DNA from 2 places in the Conexibacter sp. W3-3-2 genome. Region 1 is predicted to be linked to the other one. Evidence: riboswitches for the same ligand, from Rfam matches in the RefSeq annotation. Region 1 holds a riboswitch; the other holds the start of a gene.
What was found. A riboswitch is a leader RNA that binds a small molecule or an ion and turns the genes downstream of it on or off. The one in region 1 is predicted to bind cobalamin.

Region 2: it holds a riboswitch for cobalamin, as region 1 does, so the genes downstream of both, GKE82_RS04495 (hypothetical protein) here and GKE82_RS15950 (CbtB domain-containing protein) in region 1, are expected to answer to the same signal.

What each region holds. Positions count from the first base shown of each region.
Region 1 covers NZ_WLYW01000001.1:3,278,801-3,286,577, forward strand. The annotation lists gene GKE82_RS15925 (MFS transporter) at 1-833, shown strand, start outside; gene GKE82_RS15930 (citrate synthase 2) at 830-1,906, shown strand; gene GKE82_RS15935 (MarR family winged helix-turn-helix transcriptional regulator) at 1,903-2,352, opposite strand; gene GKE82_RS15940 (hypothetical protein) at 2,456-3,037, shown strand; gene bluB (5,6-dimethylbenzimidazole synthase) at 3,328-5,139, opposite strand; cobalamin riboswitch at 5,228-5,347, shown strand; gene GKE82_RS15950 (CbtB domain-containing protein) at 5,397-5,585, shown strand; gene GKE82_RS15955 (CbtA family protein) at 5,604-6,356, shown strand; gene GKE82_RS15960 (histidine phosphatase family protein) at 6,568-7,047, shown strand; gene GKE82_RS15965 (CobD/CbiB family cobalamin biosynthesis protein) at 7,044-7,777, shown strand, end outside.
Region 2 covers NZ_WLYW01000001.1:895,923-903,699, forward strand. The annotation lists gene GKE82_RS04475 (DUF6580 family putative transport protein) at 1-897, opposite strand, end outside; gene GKE82_RS04480 (ATP-binding cassette domain-containing protein) at 894-2,549, opposite strand; gene GKE82_RS26785 (energy-coupling factor transporter transmembrane component T) at 2,546-3,427, opposite strand; gene GKE82_RS04490 (DUF4430 domain-containing protein) at 3,424-4,395, opposite strand; gene GKE82_RS04495 (hypothetical protein) at 4,401-5,597, opposite strand; cobalamin riboswitch at 5,624-5,798, opposite strand; gene GKE82_RS04500 (cob(I)yrinic acid a,c-diamide adenosyltransferase) at 5,831-6,406, shown strand; gene cobS (adenosylcobinamide-GDP ribazoletransferase) at 6,403-7,149, shown strand; gene GKE82_RS29735 (phosphatase PAP2 family protein) at 7,119-7,777, opposite strand, start outside.

The DNA of each region.
Region 1 (7,777 bases):
CGCTGCCCGCACTCGCCCACCACGGCGGCCTCGAGCTCGCGCTGCACGCCCTCGCCGGGGCGTGCGCCGGGGCGGCCGTCGCCGCCGCGATCTGGCTGCGCCCCGCCCCGCCCCTGCCCGCCTGGCAGGCCGCCCGGATCGCCGCCGCGCACGCGGGCGAGCCGCCCCCCACGCGCGACCCGCGCGCCTGGCGGCTCGGCGCCGGCAGCGCCCTGCTCGTCACCGCGCAGGCCGCGCTCATCGGCTTCCTCGTGCTGTACCTCGTCGACGTCGAGGGCCTCGCCCCCGGGCCGGCCGCCGCCGCCCTCGCCGCGACCCAGTTCGCGGGGGCGATGAGCCGCATCGTCGCCGGCCGCAGCAGCGACCGCGCCGGCGCGCGCCTGCCGCTCCTGCGCCGCATCGCGCGCCGCAACGCGCTCCTGCTCGCCGCCGTCGCGGCGCTCGTCGCGCTCGGCACGCCGCTGGCGATCCCGCTCGCGCTCGCCGCGACCGTCTCGACGATGTCGTGGAACGGCCTGGCCTTCACCGCCGCGGGCGAGATCTCCGGCCGCGACCGCGCCGGGGTCGCCATGAGCCTGCAGAACACGATCGTCGCGCTCGGCACCACGGTCGCCCCCGCGGTCTTCGGGCTCGTCGTCGCGTCCACCTCGTGGGCGCTCGGCTTCGCGCTCGTCGCCGTCGCGCCCGCCCTCGCCGTCGTCGTCCTCGCGCCCCTGGAGGGCGACGAGACCGCCCGCAACGCGCGCCGCGAGCGCGCGCGGCGATCGCGCCCGCCGGGCGGCGACGGCCCGGAGCGCCTGTCCACCACCACCCTCGGAGGGTCACCCGCATGAGCGACGTCCAGTCCGGCCTCGAAGGCGTCGTCGCCTTCGCCACCACCATCGCCGAGCCCGACAAGGAGGGTGGGGCGCTGCGCTACCGCGGCGTCGACCTCGAGGACCTCGTCGGCAGCGTCCCCTACGAGCAGGTCTGGGGCCTCCTGGTCGACGGGACCCTGCGGCCCGGCCTCGCGCCCGCGGAGCCGCACCCGCTGCTCGTGCGCTCCGGCGACCACCGCGTCGACGTCCAGAGCGCGCTGGCGATGCTCGCGCCCGAGTACGGCTACCGGCCCGTCATCGACATCAGCGACGAGCAGGCCCGCGACGACCTCGCGCGCGCGTCGGCGCAGGCGCTCTCGTTCGTCGCCCAGTCCGCCCGTGGGCTCGGCCGGCCGTGGGTGCCGCAGGAGGAGGTCGACCGCGCGACGACGCTCGCCGGCCGCTTCCTCACCCGCTGGCGCGGCGAGGTCGACCCGGCGCACGAGAAGGCGATCGACGCCTACTGGATCGCCGCCGCCGAGCACGGCATGAACGCCTCGACGTTCACCGCCCGCGTCGTCACCTCGACCGGGGCGGACTGCGCCGCCGCGCTCTCCGCCGCCGTCGGCGCCCTCTCCGGGCCGCTGCACGGTGGCGCGCCCTCCCGCGTGCTCGCGATGATCGAGGGCGTCGAGCGGACCGGGGACGCCGAGCGCTGGGTCAAGGACGCGCTCGACCGTGGCGAGCGGCTGATGGGCTTCGGCCACCGCGTCTACCGGGCCGAGGATCCGCGGGCGCGCGTGCTGCGCCGCACCGCGAGCGAGCTCGGCTCCCCCCGCTACGAGGTCGCCGCCGCGCTCGAGCAGGCGGCGCTCGCCGAGCTGCAGGCGCGCAAGCCCGACCGCGTCCTCGCGACGAACGTCGAGTTCTGGAGCGCGGTGATCCTCGACCTCGCCGAGGTCCCGGCGGACCTCTTCACCCCGATGTTCACCTGCGCGCGGGTCGCGGGCTGGTCCGCGCACATCCTCGAGCAGAAGCGCGAGGCGCGGCTGATCCGGCCGACCGCCCGGTACGTCGGCGAGGGGCCGCGCCCGGTCGGAGCGGTCTAGTCCTCGTCGGCGGCGCGCTGCGCGGCGACCGCGCGGCGCAGCAGGTCCCGCAGGACGCGCTGCTCCTCGCGGGGGAGCGCGGCCAGCGGGTTCGGTCCGGCGTCGAGCGCCGCGGCGATCTCGGCGTGCAGCGCGCGGCCGTCCTGCGTGATGACGAGGTGCTTGACACGCCGGTCGTGCTCCGCGGCGCGGCGCTCGACGAGGCCCCGCCGCTCCAGCCGGTCGACGATCCCGGTGACGTTGGAGTTGTCGCAGTGGAGCGTCGCGGCGAGCTCGCCCATCGGCGTCGGCTCGCCGCAGCTGAGGCGGCGCAGCGCCAGCCACTGCGGCGGCGAGAGGTCGCGCTCGCGCAGCGTGTCGAGGAACCAGCCGCGCGCCGGACCGGTGAGCTCGTGGACGAGACGCCAGGCCTCGACCGCGGGGGCCTGTCGGGTGCCGGTGGCCATCTCCCCGGATGGTAGCTGAGGTCCGCGATCGTTGATGACCTCAACGGTCGTGGGTGGGTGCGTATGCTTCGCGCCTGCGCCGTACCTCCGACCCACCGGATCGATGAGCGACTCCCGTCCCACCCCGTCCCCCGCGGCCGAGCGTCCCGCCGTCGCGCGGCGCTGGACGCCGCGCTGGATCGCCGGCGTGATCGCGCTGGTCGTCGCCGTGGTCGGCACGATCGCGGTCGGCCTGCAGGCCGGCTCGGACCTGCCGGGCGGACCCGACGTGCTGCGCGTGGCGTCCGCGACGCGCCTGGCCCCGACCGACCCCGCACCCGCGGCCCGCGACGGGCGGCTCGCGCTCGCCGTGGAGGGCGTCGCGTTCCCGGACCTCACCGGCCGCCCGCTGCGCTGGCAGGCCGTCGGCGCGCGCCGTGACGAGCTCGGCGGCCGCGCGATCACGACGGTCGCCTATCGCGACCCGGCGGGCGTCGCGATCGGCTACTCGATCGTCGCGGGGGCCGCGCTGGCCGCGAACCCCGGGGACGGCTCCGTCGAGCGCGACGGCACGACCTACCGCGTCTTCAACCGCGGCGGCCGCATCACGCTCGCCTGGGAGCGCGACGGCCACACCTGCGTCGTCGACGCCCCGCCCTCGGTCGACGTGCAGCGCCTCGTCGACGCGGCCACCGCCGGCGCGTAGCCGGGCCGCGCCCGCGATCCGGGCGTTCTGGGTGATCTGGAATCCATATGTGGCGCTCAGGTCACCCAGTACGGGGTGCGGGCCGTGCGGCGCCGGCGTTCTGGGTGATCCGGGACCCATATGTGGCGCTCGGATCACCCAGTACGGGGTGGGGTGCGTGGCGTGGGCGCGGCGCGGTGGCCGCGCGGACCGTGCTCGCCGTGGGCGTTCTGGGTGATCCGGGACCCATATGTGGCGCTCGGATCACCCAGTACGGAGGTGGGAGGTGCGCCCGCGCCCGCCGCGCGGCGTCAGGGGCGCTCGCGGAAGGCGCCCATCTCGCGGTGCAGGCGGCCGGCCTGGGCGATCAGGGGGAGGGCGAGCAGGGCGCCCGAGGCCTCACCGAGGCGCAGGCGCAAGTCGAGCAGCGGCTCGAGGCCGAGCTCGGCGAGCACGAGGCCGTGCGCGGGCTCGGCGGAGCGGTGACCGGCGATCAGGTGCTCGGCCAGGAGCGGCTCCTCCCGGACCGCGCACAGCGCCGACACGCTCGCCGCGTACCCGTCCAGCACGACCGGAAGCCGGCGGGCCGCCGCGCGCGCGGTCGCCCCGGCGAGCGCCGCCAGCTCCAGGCCCCCGGCCGTCCGCAGCGCCTCGTGGCCACCGAGCGCGCGCCCGCCGACCCGGGTCAGCACCGCCTCCACCGCGGCGCGCTTGCGGGCGATCCCGGCGTGGTCACTGCCGGTGCCCCGCCCGACCAGCCGCTCCGGGCCGGCCACGCCGAGGACCGCGGCCAGCGCCGCCGCGGTCGTCGTGTTGCCGATGCCGATCTCCCCGAGCACGACGCAGTCGACGCCCGCGTCGGCGAGCTCGTCGACGAGCGTCGCGCCCGCCTCGAGCGCCGCCCGCAACTGCGCCGCCGACAGCGCGTCCTCGCCGACGAGATCCGCCGTGCCGTCCGCGATCCGCAGGTCCCGCACGCCCGGCACCCGCGGTCCGCGCAGCCCGACGTCCGCCGCGAGCAGCCGGTGACCACCCGCCGCGCACAGCACCGCGACCGCGGTCTCACCGCGGCCGGTGGCGGCGAGGATCTCCCCCGACACGGTGCCGTCGAAGAGGCTCGTCCCGCGGCCGACGTGCCCGTGGTCGGCGGCCGCCACCAGGACCCCGGCGCGCAGCTGCGCGGGCGGGGCGGCCCCGGTGATCGACGCCCACCGCTCGACCACCGCGTGCAGGGCGCCGAGGCTCCCCGTGGGCGTGACGAGCTCGTCGAAGCGGTCCCGGGCGGCGACGAGCGCCCGGACGTCCGGCCCCGCACCGCCGAGCCCGTCACGGCCGGCGGAGGACGAGGCCCCGGCCGCTCGGGCGCGGGCGCTCACCGGCGCGGCGTCGTCCCAGCGGTCCTCCATCACCACGTCCCGCAGCGGCAGCCGCGCCGCCCAGCCCGCGGCCTCCAGGCCCGGCCGCACCGGTCGCTCGTCCGGCCAGCCGAGGCACAGCCACGCCATCGGCTCGACCCGCGCCGGGATCCCGAGCAGCTCGCGCAGGTCGTCGGGCCGGTAGAAGCTCACCCAGCCGACGCCCAGGCCCTCCGCCCGTGCGGCGAGCCACACGTTCTGGATCGCGCACGCCGTCGAGTACACGTCGGTCTCCGGGATCGTGCCGCGGCCGAACACCTCGGCCCCGTCCTCGCCGCGGTCGCAGCAGACGACCAGGCCGATCGGGGCCTCCACGACCCCCTCGATCTTCTGGTCCAGGAAGTGCCCGGCGCGCTCGTCGAACCGCTCCGCCTGTCGCAGACGCTCCCGCTGCGCGATCGTCCGCATCGCGCTGCGCGTGCCCCGGTCGCGCACCACCACGAACCGCGTCGGCTGCATCAGCCCGACGCTCGGCGCCCGGTGGCCGGCCGTCAGGACGCGCTCGAGGACGTCGTCGGGGATCGCGTCCGGGCGGAACCGGCGGATGTCCCGGCGCTGCTCGATCACCGCGTGGACCGCGGCACGGGCGTCGTCCGCGAACCGCCACGCGCGAGGGTCCGCCGCCCGCTCCGCGGCCCGTGACGGATCGAATCCCGCCGGGGTCGGCGGGCGCACGAACGCGTCGGAGGACGACGGGGGCCGGGACATGGGGGCGACAACGGTAACGCGACACGGCGTCGTTGACGTTCGTGCGTCGCGTTCGCTAGGTTGGCCGACGAACCACGTGGCGGCGCGCAGGAACCCGGTTGAAATCCGGGGCGGTCGCGCCACTGTGTCCGGGGAGCGACCCTCAAGCAGCCACGGCCCGCAACGGGCTGGAAGGCGAGGCGAGCAGCGATCCGGGAGCCAGGACACTCCGCCCGCCACGGCCCATCGATTCGGGACGCCTGATCCCGGGAGGCCTCATGAACACCACCGCTGCGCCCACGCCCGTCCCCGTCCGCGATCTGCTCCCCGCGATCGTCGCGGCGGCCGCGATGCTGGTGCTGCTGTACCTCGTCCAGTTCGACCAGGGCGCCGTCTCGCAGACCGGCAGCTTCCTGCACGAGCTGGTCCACGACGCCCGGCACCTGCTGGGCGTGCCCTGCCACTAGCGGCCAGGGGACATAGCCATGACCTGGGCTCCCATCCGCCGGGGGGTCGTCGTCGGCGTGCTCGCCGGGCTGCTCGCCGGCCTGTTCGCGTACCTCGTCGGCGAGCCGCTCGTGCAGGACGCCATCGACATCGAGGAGTCGAAGGCCGCCGCGCACGCCGGCCTGACCTTCATCCCCGCCCACATCTCCGACGTCGTCGTCTCCCGGGACGCGCAGCGCGGAGGCCTGTTCCTCGGCAACGTCCTCTACGGCGTCGCCATGGGCCTGATCTTCGCGGTCGTGTTCCTCGCGGTCCGTGGCCGCGGCCGCGCCCGCAGCGACTGGCAGCTGTCGCTCGTCATCGCCGGCTGCGCGTTCGTGGCGCTCGTCGCGCTCCCGTTCGTGAAGTACCCGGCCAACCCGCCCGCCGTCGGCGACCCCGACACGATCGGGGACCGCACCGCCTACTACGTGATCCTGCTCGTCGCCGGCGCCCTGTCGGTGCTCGCCGCGATCCGCGTCGGCCGGCTCGCCGAGAGCGGCGGGGAGGAGCCGTGGCGCCGGCCGCTGGCGATGGTCCTGACGTTCGGGGTGCTCGCGCTCGTCCTCGTGCTCGCGCTGCCCGACGTCGACGAGGTGCCGTCGGACTTCCCGGCGTCGCTGCTGTGGCAGTTCCGGCTCAGCTCGCTGGGCACGCAGCTCGTCTTCTGGACGTCGCTGGGCATCGGCTACGGCATCGCCGCCGACCGGGCGCTGCGCCCCGCCGCCGCGCGGGCCGCGGTGACGACCTAGGAGGCCCGGTGCGACGGCTGGTGCTGGTCCGGCACGCGCGCACCGCCGCGGTGCGCGCCGCCGGCTTCCCCACCGACGACGAGCCGCTGGACGCGACCGGCGTGGCCGCCGCCCGCGCCGGGGCCGCCGCGGTCGCCGCCGCGGGCTGGGCGCGTGACGGCGCGCTGCGCTCCCCCTGCCGCGGGCGGGCGAGACCGCCGCGCTGCTGGGCCTGCCCGACGCGACGCCCGTCGCCGCCCTGGCCGAGGCCGACTTCGGACGCTGGGCGGGGCGCACCCTCGCCGAGGTCGCCGCGGGGGACCCCGACGCGGTCACCGCCTGGATGACCGATCCCGCCGCGGCGCCGCACGGCGGCGAGTCGCTGGCCGACGTCGTCGCGCGGGTCGGCGCGTGGCTCGACACGCGGGCCGCGCCCGACGGGCCGGAGGGCCGGATGCTCGCGGTCACGCACGGCGGCGTGGTGAAGGCCGCGCTCGTCCACGCGCTCGGCGCGCCGCTCGACGCCTTCTGGCGCCTGGACGTCGCCCCGCTCGGCGTGACCGAGCTGCACGCCCACGACGGCCGCTGGACCGTCGCCGGGGTCAACCGGCCGCTCGTCGCCGCGCCCGCCCCCGCCGCCGACGCGGCCGTCACGCCCGACCGCCGCGGCCGCGAGCCGCGCGCACTCGGCGCGGTCTGGGGCAGCCGATGAGCGCGGTCGCGCTGCTCGGCGGCTGGACCGCCGACGCGCTCCTGGGCGACCCGCGCCGCGGCCACCCGGTCGCCGGGTTCGGCCACGTCGCGTCCCGCGTGGAGGCCGCCGCGCACGCCCCGCGCCGCGGCCGCGGCGCGGCGTGCGTCGCCGCGCTCGTCGGCGGGACCGCGCTGCTGGCCGAGCTCGCCGCCCGTCGGCTCGGCCGCGGCCCGGTGCTCGTCGCGGTCACCTGGGCGGCGCTCGGCGGCCGCTCGCTCGGCACCGTCGCCGCGCGGATCGCCGCGCACCTGCACCGCGACGATCTCGCCGGCGCGCGCACCGCGCTGCCCGCGCTCGTCGGCCGCGACCCCGCGGCGCTCGACGCCGACGGCGTCGCCCGCGCGGTCGTCGAGAGCGTCGCCGAGAACACGAGCGACGCGGTCGTCGGCGCGCTCTTCTGGGGTGCGGTCGCCGGGCCCGCCGGGGTCGCCGGGTTCCGTGCCGCGAACACGCTCGACGCCATGTGGGGGCATCGCTCCGACCGCTACGCCGACTTCGGCTGGGCGGCCGCCCGGCTCGACGACGCGCTCGGCGCCGCGCCCGCCCGGCTCACCGCGGCGCTCACCGCCGCCGCCGCACCGCTCGTCGGCGGCTCCCCCGCCCGGGCGCTCGCCGCCGCCCGCTCCCCGGCCGCGCTCGCCCACCCGTCCCCCAACGCGGGCGTCGTCGAGGCCGCGTTCGCCGGGGC
Region 2 (7,777 bases), 2.4 Mb from region 1:
GCGGCGCGCAGGCCGAGCACGACCCAGCCGGAGTACAGGGGGCTCGACGCCTGCCCGCGGGCCCCGCCGAAGCCGCCGTCGCGGTTCTGCGCACGGCGCAGGAACGTGGCGCCGCGGCGCGCCGCGCTGCTCGCGGCCGCCCTCGGCGGTCGGCGTCGCGGCGCGGGGCTGCGCCGACGCGACCCCGCCGCTCCCGGTCACGGGCCCGGCGGCGAGCAGCAGGCCGCCGGCGAGCACGAGCGCGACGAGCGCCGCGGGCACGACCGGTGCGGCGCTCGCGGGGACCGCCGGGCGCCAGGTGATCTCGAAGCGCGAGCGGTAGCGCATCAGCGCGCGGACGAACACGGGTCCGAACGCCAGGCAGAACACGAGGTTGCCGATCGCGTGCGCGAGGTTGAAGGTCAGCGACGTGCCACTGATCGCCAGGTACTGGTCGAGGGTGTGCGTGCCGCTGTAGGACACCCAGGCGCTGAAGTCGAGGATCGCCCCGTAGATCAGGCCGGCGCCCAGGCACGCCAGGGCCAGCGGCCAGCGGCCCAGCCGACGGCCGCTGAGCGCTCCGAGGCCCGCGCCGATCAGGCCGCACAGGCCCCAGGCGCCCATCTGCCACGGCGTCCACGGGCCCTGCCCGAAGACGATGTTCGACGCCAGCGCTCCGACCGCGCCGACCGCGAAGCCGGGAGCGCCGCCGAGGACGTAGCCGGCGAGCAGCACGATGTCGGTCGTCGGCTTGACGTTCGGCAGCGGCGCGAACGCGATCCGGCCGAGCGCGGCGAGCGCGGCGAGCGTCGCGACGAGCGCGAGCACCTTCGAGGTCGGGTGGGAGCGCTCGTACCACCAGAACCCCGCGAACAGCGCGAGGCCGAGGATGGTGAACGCGGCGAGCGGCCAGGTCATGGTCGGACCTCCAGGGTCTGCAGTCGGCGCCGCAGCAGCTCGGCGCCCTCCTCGGGCAGCAGCGCGCCGCCCTCCCCGCCCAGGATCCGGGCGGTCTCGGTGGCGAAGTACCAGCCGCCGGCGAGCACGTCGCGCGGGGCGCCGTCGGCGATCGGCCGACCGTCGGCGAGCAGCACGACGCGGGTCGCGAAGGCGGCGGCGAACTCGGTGTCGTGCGTGGCGACGATCACGGCGGCGCCGTCGCGGGCGGCCGCCCGTAGGCGCTCGGCGAGGTCGCCCTTGTCGACCCGGTCCATGCCGCGCGTCGGCTCGTCGAGCGCGAGCACCGCCGGGGCGGGCCCGTCGCCGACGACGATCGCGAGCGCGAGCCGCTGGCGCTGGCCGCCGGAGAGGTCGCGCGGGTGGCGGTCCTCGAGGCCGTCGAGGCCGACCGCGTGGAGCGCCGCGGCGGGCGCCTCGTCACCGACGCGCTCGTGCAGCACGTAGTCGCCCGGGTGCTGGAGCAGCAGCGCGACGCGACCTGCGGCGCTGACGGTGCCGCGGGTGGCGTCCTGCAGGCCCGCGAGGTGGCGCAGCAGCGTGGACTTGCCGGCGCCGTTGCGGCCCATGAGCGCGACGCACTCGCCGGGCTCGACGCGCAGGTCGACGGCGCGGAGGATCGTGCGGCCGCCGGGCAGCTCGTGCCAGAGGTCGCGGGCGGCGACCGCGGCGCCGTCGTCGGACGGGCGGCGCAGCAGGCGGCCGACGGCGGCGAGCGGTCCGCCCGCGTCGACGGTCGCGCCTTCGGCGTCGGGAAGCGGCGCGGGACCGACCGCCTCCTCGTCGGCGAGCAGCCCGTGGCCGCGCAGGGTGCCGCGCGCGTCCTTGACCCCGGCGGGCGGGGGGCGCAGCCCCGCGCGCTGGAACAGCCGCGCCCCGGGGGTCAGGAGCGCCGGGTGGTGCTCGGCCGCCCAGTGCAGGAACGCGCGGGGCGCGGCGTCGCAGGCGATCCGCCCGTCCTGCATGACGACGACCCGGTCGGCGTGCCCGAGGCAGCGCTCGAGCCGGTGCTCGGAGAGGACGACCGCGGTCCCCCACTCCTCGTTGAGGCGGCGCAGCAGCCAGACGAGCTCGTCGCCGGCGACCGGGTCGAGCTGGGAGGTGGGCTCGTCCAGGAGCACGATCCGCGGGCGGCCGGCGAGCGCGGCGCCGAGCGCGACGCGCTGCAGCTCCCCGCCGGAGAGCTCGTGGGTGGCGCGGTCGAGCAGGCCCTCGATGCCGAGCGCGAGCGCCGCCTCCTCCACCCCGCGCGCGACGGCGGCGGGGCCGTGCCCGCGGTTCTCCAGCGGGAACGCGAGCTCCGCCCGGACGGTGCCCATGACGGTCTGCGACTCGGGGTCCTGGAAGAGGCTGCCGACGACCCCGGCGAGGTCGGCGGGTCCGTGCTCGCGGGTGTCGAGGCCGCCGACGAGCACGCGTCCGGCGAGCGTGCCGCCGTGGAAGTGCGGGACGAGGCCGTTGGCGGCGCGCAGCAGCGTCGACTTGCCGGAGGCGGAGTCGCCGGCGAGCACGACGAACTCGCCGGGCTCGATCGTCAGCGACACGTCCTGCAGCGCGGGCAGCGTCGCGTCCGCGTACGTGTAGGTGAGTGCGTCGACGCGCAGGACGCTCACGGCTCGATCCCCCGGCGGTCGAGGAACGGCAGGACGCTGACGAGCACGATCGCGCTGGCGACGGCGAGCTCGCCGGGCCCGACGGGCGCCTGCAGCAGCGGGTAGGCCTCGAAGCGCCCGATCCCGGCGAGCGCGGAGCCCGCGAAGAGCAGCACGAGGACGAGCGCGGCGGCGAGGAACGCGAGGTCGTGCCGCGACCAGGGACGGTGGGCGGGCCGGGCGCGGTGCGTGGCGCCGTAGCCGCGGACCTCGAGCGTCGCCGCGACGTCGACGGCCCGGTCCAGCGCGCCGGACGCGACCGCCCGGAGGATCACCACGCGGTCGGCGCGGCTGGGTCCGGCACCGTCCGGAGCGACCGCGCGCGAGCGGCGCGCGAGCTCGAGGCGGCGGCCGTCGCGGGCGAGCACGGGCACGAGCCGGGTCGCGAGCGTCGCGGTGAGCGCCGAGCGGAACGACACGCGGCGGAAGAGCTTCAGCAGCTCGTCCGGGTCGACACAGGCGGTGAAGAGCGCGAAGGCGAGCGCGACGACGACGATCCGCGCCCCGAGGATCACCCCGTAGAGGAGCGCCTCGACGGTGAGGTCGACCTGGCCGAACGGCGGGATCTCCCCGAGCCGCGCGAACACGGTGAGACCCTCGCGCACGACCAGCGGGTTGATGAGCCCGAAGACGATCGCGAGCGGGACGACGTACTTCGCGGTCCGGCCGAGGTCGGCGAGCACGCCGGCGCCGGCGGCGCTGACGAGGACGGCGGTGGCGACGGCGCCGAGCAGGAGCGGGTGCTCCAGCAGGGCGCCGGCCGCGAGCACGAGGCAGAAGAGGGCCCCGGCGGACGCGCGGGTCGCGTGCAGCGGGCTCGCGAGCCGCCGGTAGGTCACGGCGTGGCGGGCGCGGCGGTCGTCGGGACCTCGGGCAGCCCCAGACCGCCGTCGGGGGCGCCGCCGCCGCTGGCGTAGGCGAACTTCCGGGCGAGCGTCGCCGGGTCCAGGGCGCTGGTCGCGGCGCGCAGGCCGGTGTCGTCGGTGCCGGTGAGCACCCAGACGGGCGGGGCGTCGTCGACGCGCACGGCGGCGACGAGACCGGCACCGGGGCCGAGCGTCCGCGTCGTCCGGCCGCGCGGGTCCAGCACCGCGATCGACCTGCCGTCGGCGGCGGGTCGCGCGTAGACGCCGCTGACCTTCGGGCCCTGCTCGAGCTGGCGGACGGTCTTGTCGGCCCGGATCTGCTCGTAGCGGCCGACGATCACGCGGATCGTCTCGGCGGCGAGCGAGCGCTGCAGGCCGCCCTTGCCGACGACGATGCCGAGGCTGACGAGCCGGTCGCGGACGGCGTCGCAGGTCGTGCTCTCGAGCTCGACGCACTCGACGCGGACGGGCAGGCGCTTGCCCTCGACCCCGTGCACGAACGGCTCCGGGTAGGTGCCGACGACGGCGGGCACGTCGTTGGTGAGGCCCCAGTCGTGGTGGTCCCACCAGACGTGGTCGCCCTCCTTGACCTCGTAGGAGGTCGCGCCCTCCTGCGAGAGGACGCCGTTGACGTAGAAGAACCAGTCGACCGGCCGGCCGTCGCGGGTGCCGCCGGCGACGCCGTCGATCGACTGCACGAAGCCGCCGCCGTAGCGGGTCTGCACCTTCGCGTTGCGCTGCAGGAGCCGCATGACGGTGTCGGCGCCCCGGGACTGCGGGTCGTCGCGCTCGTCGAGGACCTTCGTGCCGAAGTCCTGGGTGATCGTCAGGCGGGTGTCGGTCGGGGTGGCTCCCGCGCCCAGCCCGCAGGCGGCGAGCGTCGTGCTCGCCCAGACGAGGGCGAGCAGCGCGGCGAGGCGGCGGACGGGACGCGGGCGCACGGTCATCAGGACACGAAGAACACGACGCGGTTGCGGCCGCGCTGGAGCGTGCGGTCGACGTTGCCGGTGCTGTCGGTGCTGCGGACGTCCAGAACGTAGCGGCCCTTCGGGAGCGCGGACGGCAGCAGGTAGGACCAGTCGGCGCTGGTGCCGGCGTCGAAGAACGTCGCGTTCGCGGCGCCGCACTTCTTGGTCGTGACGAGCCGCTCACGGGCCCCGTCGAACCGCTGGCAGGTCCGGCCGTTGGTGCGGGTCAGCCGCAGCTGGACCTTGGCGATGCCCTGGGCGTCGGTCGCGCGGCCCGCCAGGGTGCGCGGTCCCTTGCCGCGCGCGAACCGCTGCTGCTCGGTGACCGAGGCGATGCTGCCGCCGGGGGCGCGGGTGTCCTTCGTGCCGCAGAGCCCGTCGTCGCCGAGCGTCTGGCAGGGGGCGGGCAGCGTCGTCGGCTGCGGCGCGGGCGGCTGACCGGGCTTCGTGGTGCCGCAGAAGCCGTCGGCGCCGTCGGTGACGCAGACGGTGACGGCGGGCGAGCGCGAGTCGATCACGAGGCCGCCGGTCTGCGTGCCGGGCAGCGACGCCTTCAGCGTCGTCTCTCCACGCTGCGTGAGCGTGACCGTCGCCTTGCCGTCGGCGGCGGTCGTGACACCCGCGCCGCGGATGGTGGCGCCGCCGGCCGGGGCCTTGACGCCCTCGCCGGGGCTCCCGGTCGGCGCGGTGTACTTGTCGACCTGCACGGTGAAGGGGGTGCCCGGCGAGACGCGGGCAGGGGCGCCGGTCAGCGTCAGCGGGACGACGGTCGGCTCGAACGAGCTGCCGCTGACGTCGGCCATCATGACCACGCGATCGCCCTCCGCGACGACGTCGCTGCACGCGCCGCCGCCGTACTTCTCGTTGAGCCACTCGCCCCAGTAGTCGTTCTGGGTGAAGGTGTGGCTCTCGCCGAGGATCGTCGAGGTGAACGCCTGCCGGTCCCAGTTGCCGGCCGTCGCCTTCTCGATGGCGGCGGCGACCGTGTTGGCGGGGCAGTTCCCCGGGGCGGGCGTCGGGCGCCCGTCGAGCGTGACGGTCGTCTGCTCCAGCAGCGTCGCGCTGGCGCCCTCGATGCGGACGGTGACGGTGGGCGCCGCGAGGGAGACGGCCGGCGCCGCGAGCGCGACGGCGGTGAGGGTGGCGGCCAGGAGGCCGCGGGTGGCGTGCTGCATGGCAGGCAACCCCTTTCCACGAGGGTCGTGTGCTGGTGGTCGGAGGCAGGTCTCCTGGCTCCCGGGCCTACCCCTCCGCGCCTTCCCGTGGTCGATGACCCGGTGGCGTCGTGCGGGGGGCGTCCCCGGTCACAGTGGCGGGTCCGCGCCGGATTCGCACCGGACTTCCCTTCACCACCGACCTTGAACGCGGGGAAGTCTACGCGCGCGACGCATCTGACATCGTTGCGGCCATGACCGTCAACCTCACCCGCATCTACACGAAGCTCGGCGACGGGGGCGAGACGCACCTCGGGGACATGAGCCGCGTGCCGAAGACGCATCCGCGGATCGAGGCGTACGGCGACATCGACGAGCTGAACTCGCAGATCGGCGTGACGATCACGGTCGACGGGCTGCCGGAGCGGTACGTCGCCTGGCTGCAGCGCGTCCAGAACGACCTCTTCGACCTCGGTGCCGACCTGTCGGTCCCGGAGCCGGAGCCGGCCGCCGACGGGGAGGCGCCCGCGCGCGAGCGGCTGCGCGTGCGCCCTGAGCAGGTGGCGTGGCTCGAGTCGATCTGCGACGAGGTCAACGCGACGCTCGCCCCGCTCAAGAGCTTCATCCTGCCGGGCGGCACCGCGGCCGCCGCGCACCTGCACGTGTGCCGCACGGTCTGCCGCCGCGCCGAGCGCCGCTCGATCCTGGTGACGGACGCCAACCCGGAGGTCGTGCGCTACCTCAACCGGCTCTCCGACCTGCTGTTCATCCTCGCGCGCGGCGCCAACGGCGACGCCGAGCCCCTCTGGGAGCCCGGCCGCTACCGGTGAGCGGGCCGCTCGCCGACGCGCGGACCGCGGTCGCGTTCCTCACGCGCATCCCGGTCTCCGACGGCCGGACGCTCGACGCCGCCGGGCTGAGCCGGGCGGCGATGTGGTTCCCGGCGGTCGGGCTGCTCGTCGGCGGCGTGCTCGGCGGCACCCGGCTGCTCGCCGACCTCGCGGTCGATCCGGCCCCGGCGACGTTGCTGGCGCTGTTCGCCGCGATCGTGATCACCGGCGGCTTCCACGAGGACGGGCTCGCCGACGTGTCCGACGCCTACGGCGCGCACGTCACGCGCGAGCGGCGCCTGGAGATCCTGAAGGACTCGCGGGTCGGCACCTACGGGGGCCTGGCCCTGGTGTTCATGGTGCTGCTGCCGTTCAGCGTCCTGGTCGGCCTGTCCGGCGAGGACGTGCTGCTGGCCGCGCTGACCGCGCACGTGCTGGGCCGCTGGTCGGTCCTCCCCCACTCGCTGCTCGCGGCGCCCGCGCGCGCGGGTGGATCCGGGACGCTCGTGCGCGCGACGCCGGTGGGCCTGGCGGTCACGTCGGTCTTCGCGGTGGCGGTCGCGGTGCTGTGCGCCGGGGTCGGGCCGGGACTGCTGGCGGTCGGCGTCGCGGTAGTGCTGACGTTCGGCGGCGGGCTCGTGCTGGCCCGGCAGTTCGGGGGCGTGACCGGCGACAGCTTCGGCGCGGTCAACAAGGTCGTCGAGCTGGCGACCTACGTGGTGCTCGCGGCCGCCTGGTCCTGAGCGTCGGCGACCGGTCCGCCGAGCGTGCGTGCGAGCGCGGCGGCGAGCAGCGCGGCGAGCCCGGCGATCGCGATCGCCCCGGCCGTCCACGTCGGGCGCGTGAGCGTGTACTCGGCGACCTTGCCGGGTCGGCTGAACGCCACGGCCCCGACCATTGCGGCCGCGCCGGCGCCGAGCGCGATCGGCCCGACGGCGTCGATCGGCCGCGCCTGCCCGTCGCGGACGAGCGCCCAGCGGGGGCGGCGCTCGGGTCGGCGCTGCTCGGCGAGGGCGAGTGCGGTGACCGCGAGGAGCACCCACATCGCGGCGTTGAGGAAGCCGCCGATCACGTCGGACGGGAAGTGCCAGCCGAGCGCGAGGATCGAGTAGCTGACGCAGATCGCGAACGCCCCGCCCGCGGCCGCGGCGGTGGGCCGCAGGCGCGGCGGCATCGCGAGCACGGCGAGCAGGCCGAGCGTCATCGACGCGCTGGCGTGCCCGCTGGGCCAGGAGGCGGCGGCGATCTGCCCGTTGCCGAGCCAGTCCTCGTAGCGCTCGGTCGCCAGCAGCGGCTTGAGCAGCGTGGTGGTCGCGCCCGCGCAGACCAGGACGACGGGGATCAGCGCGGCGAGCCGCACGCGACCGCGGG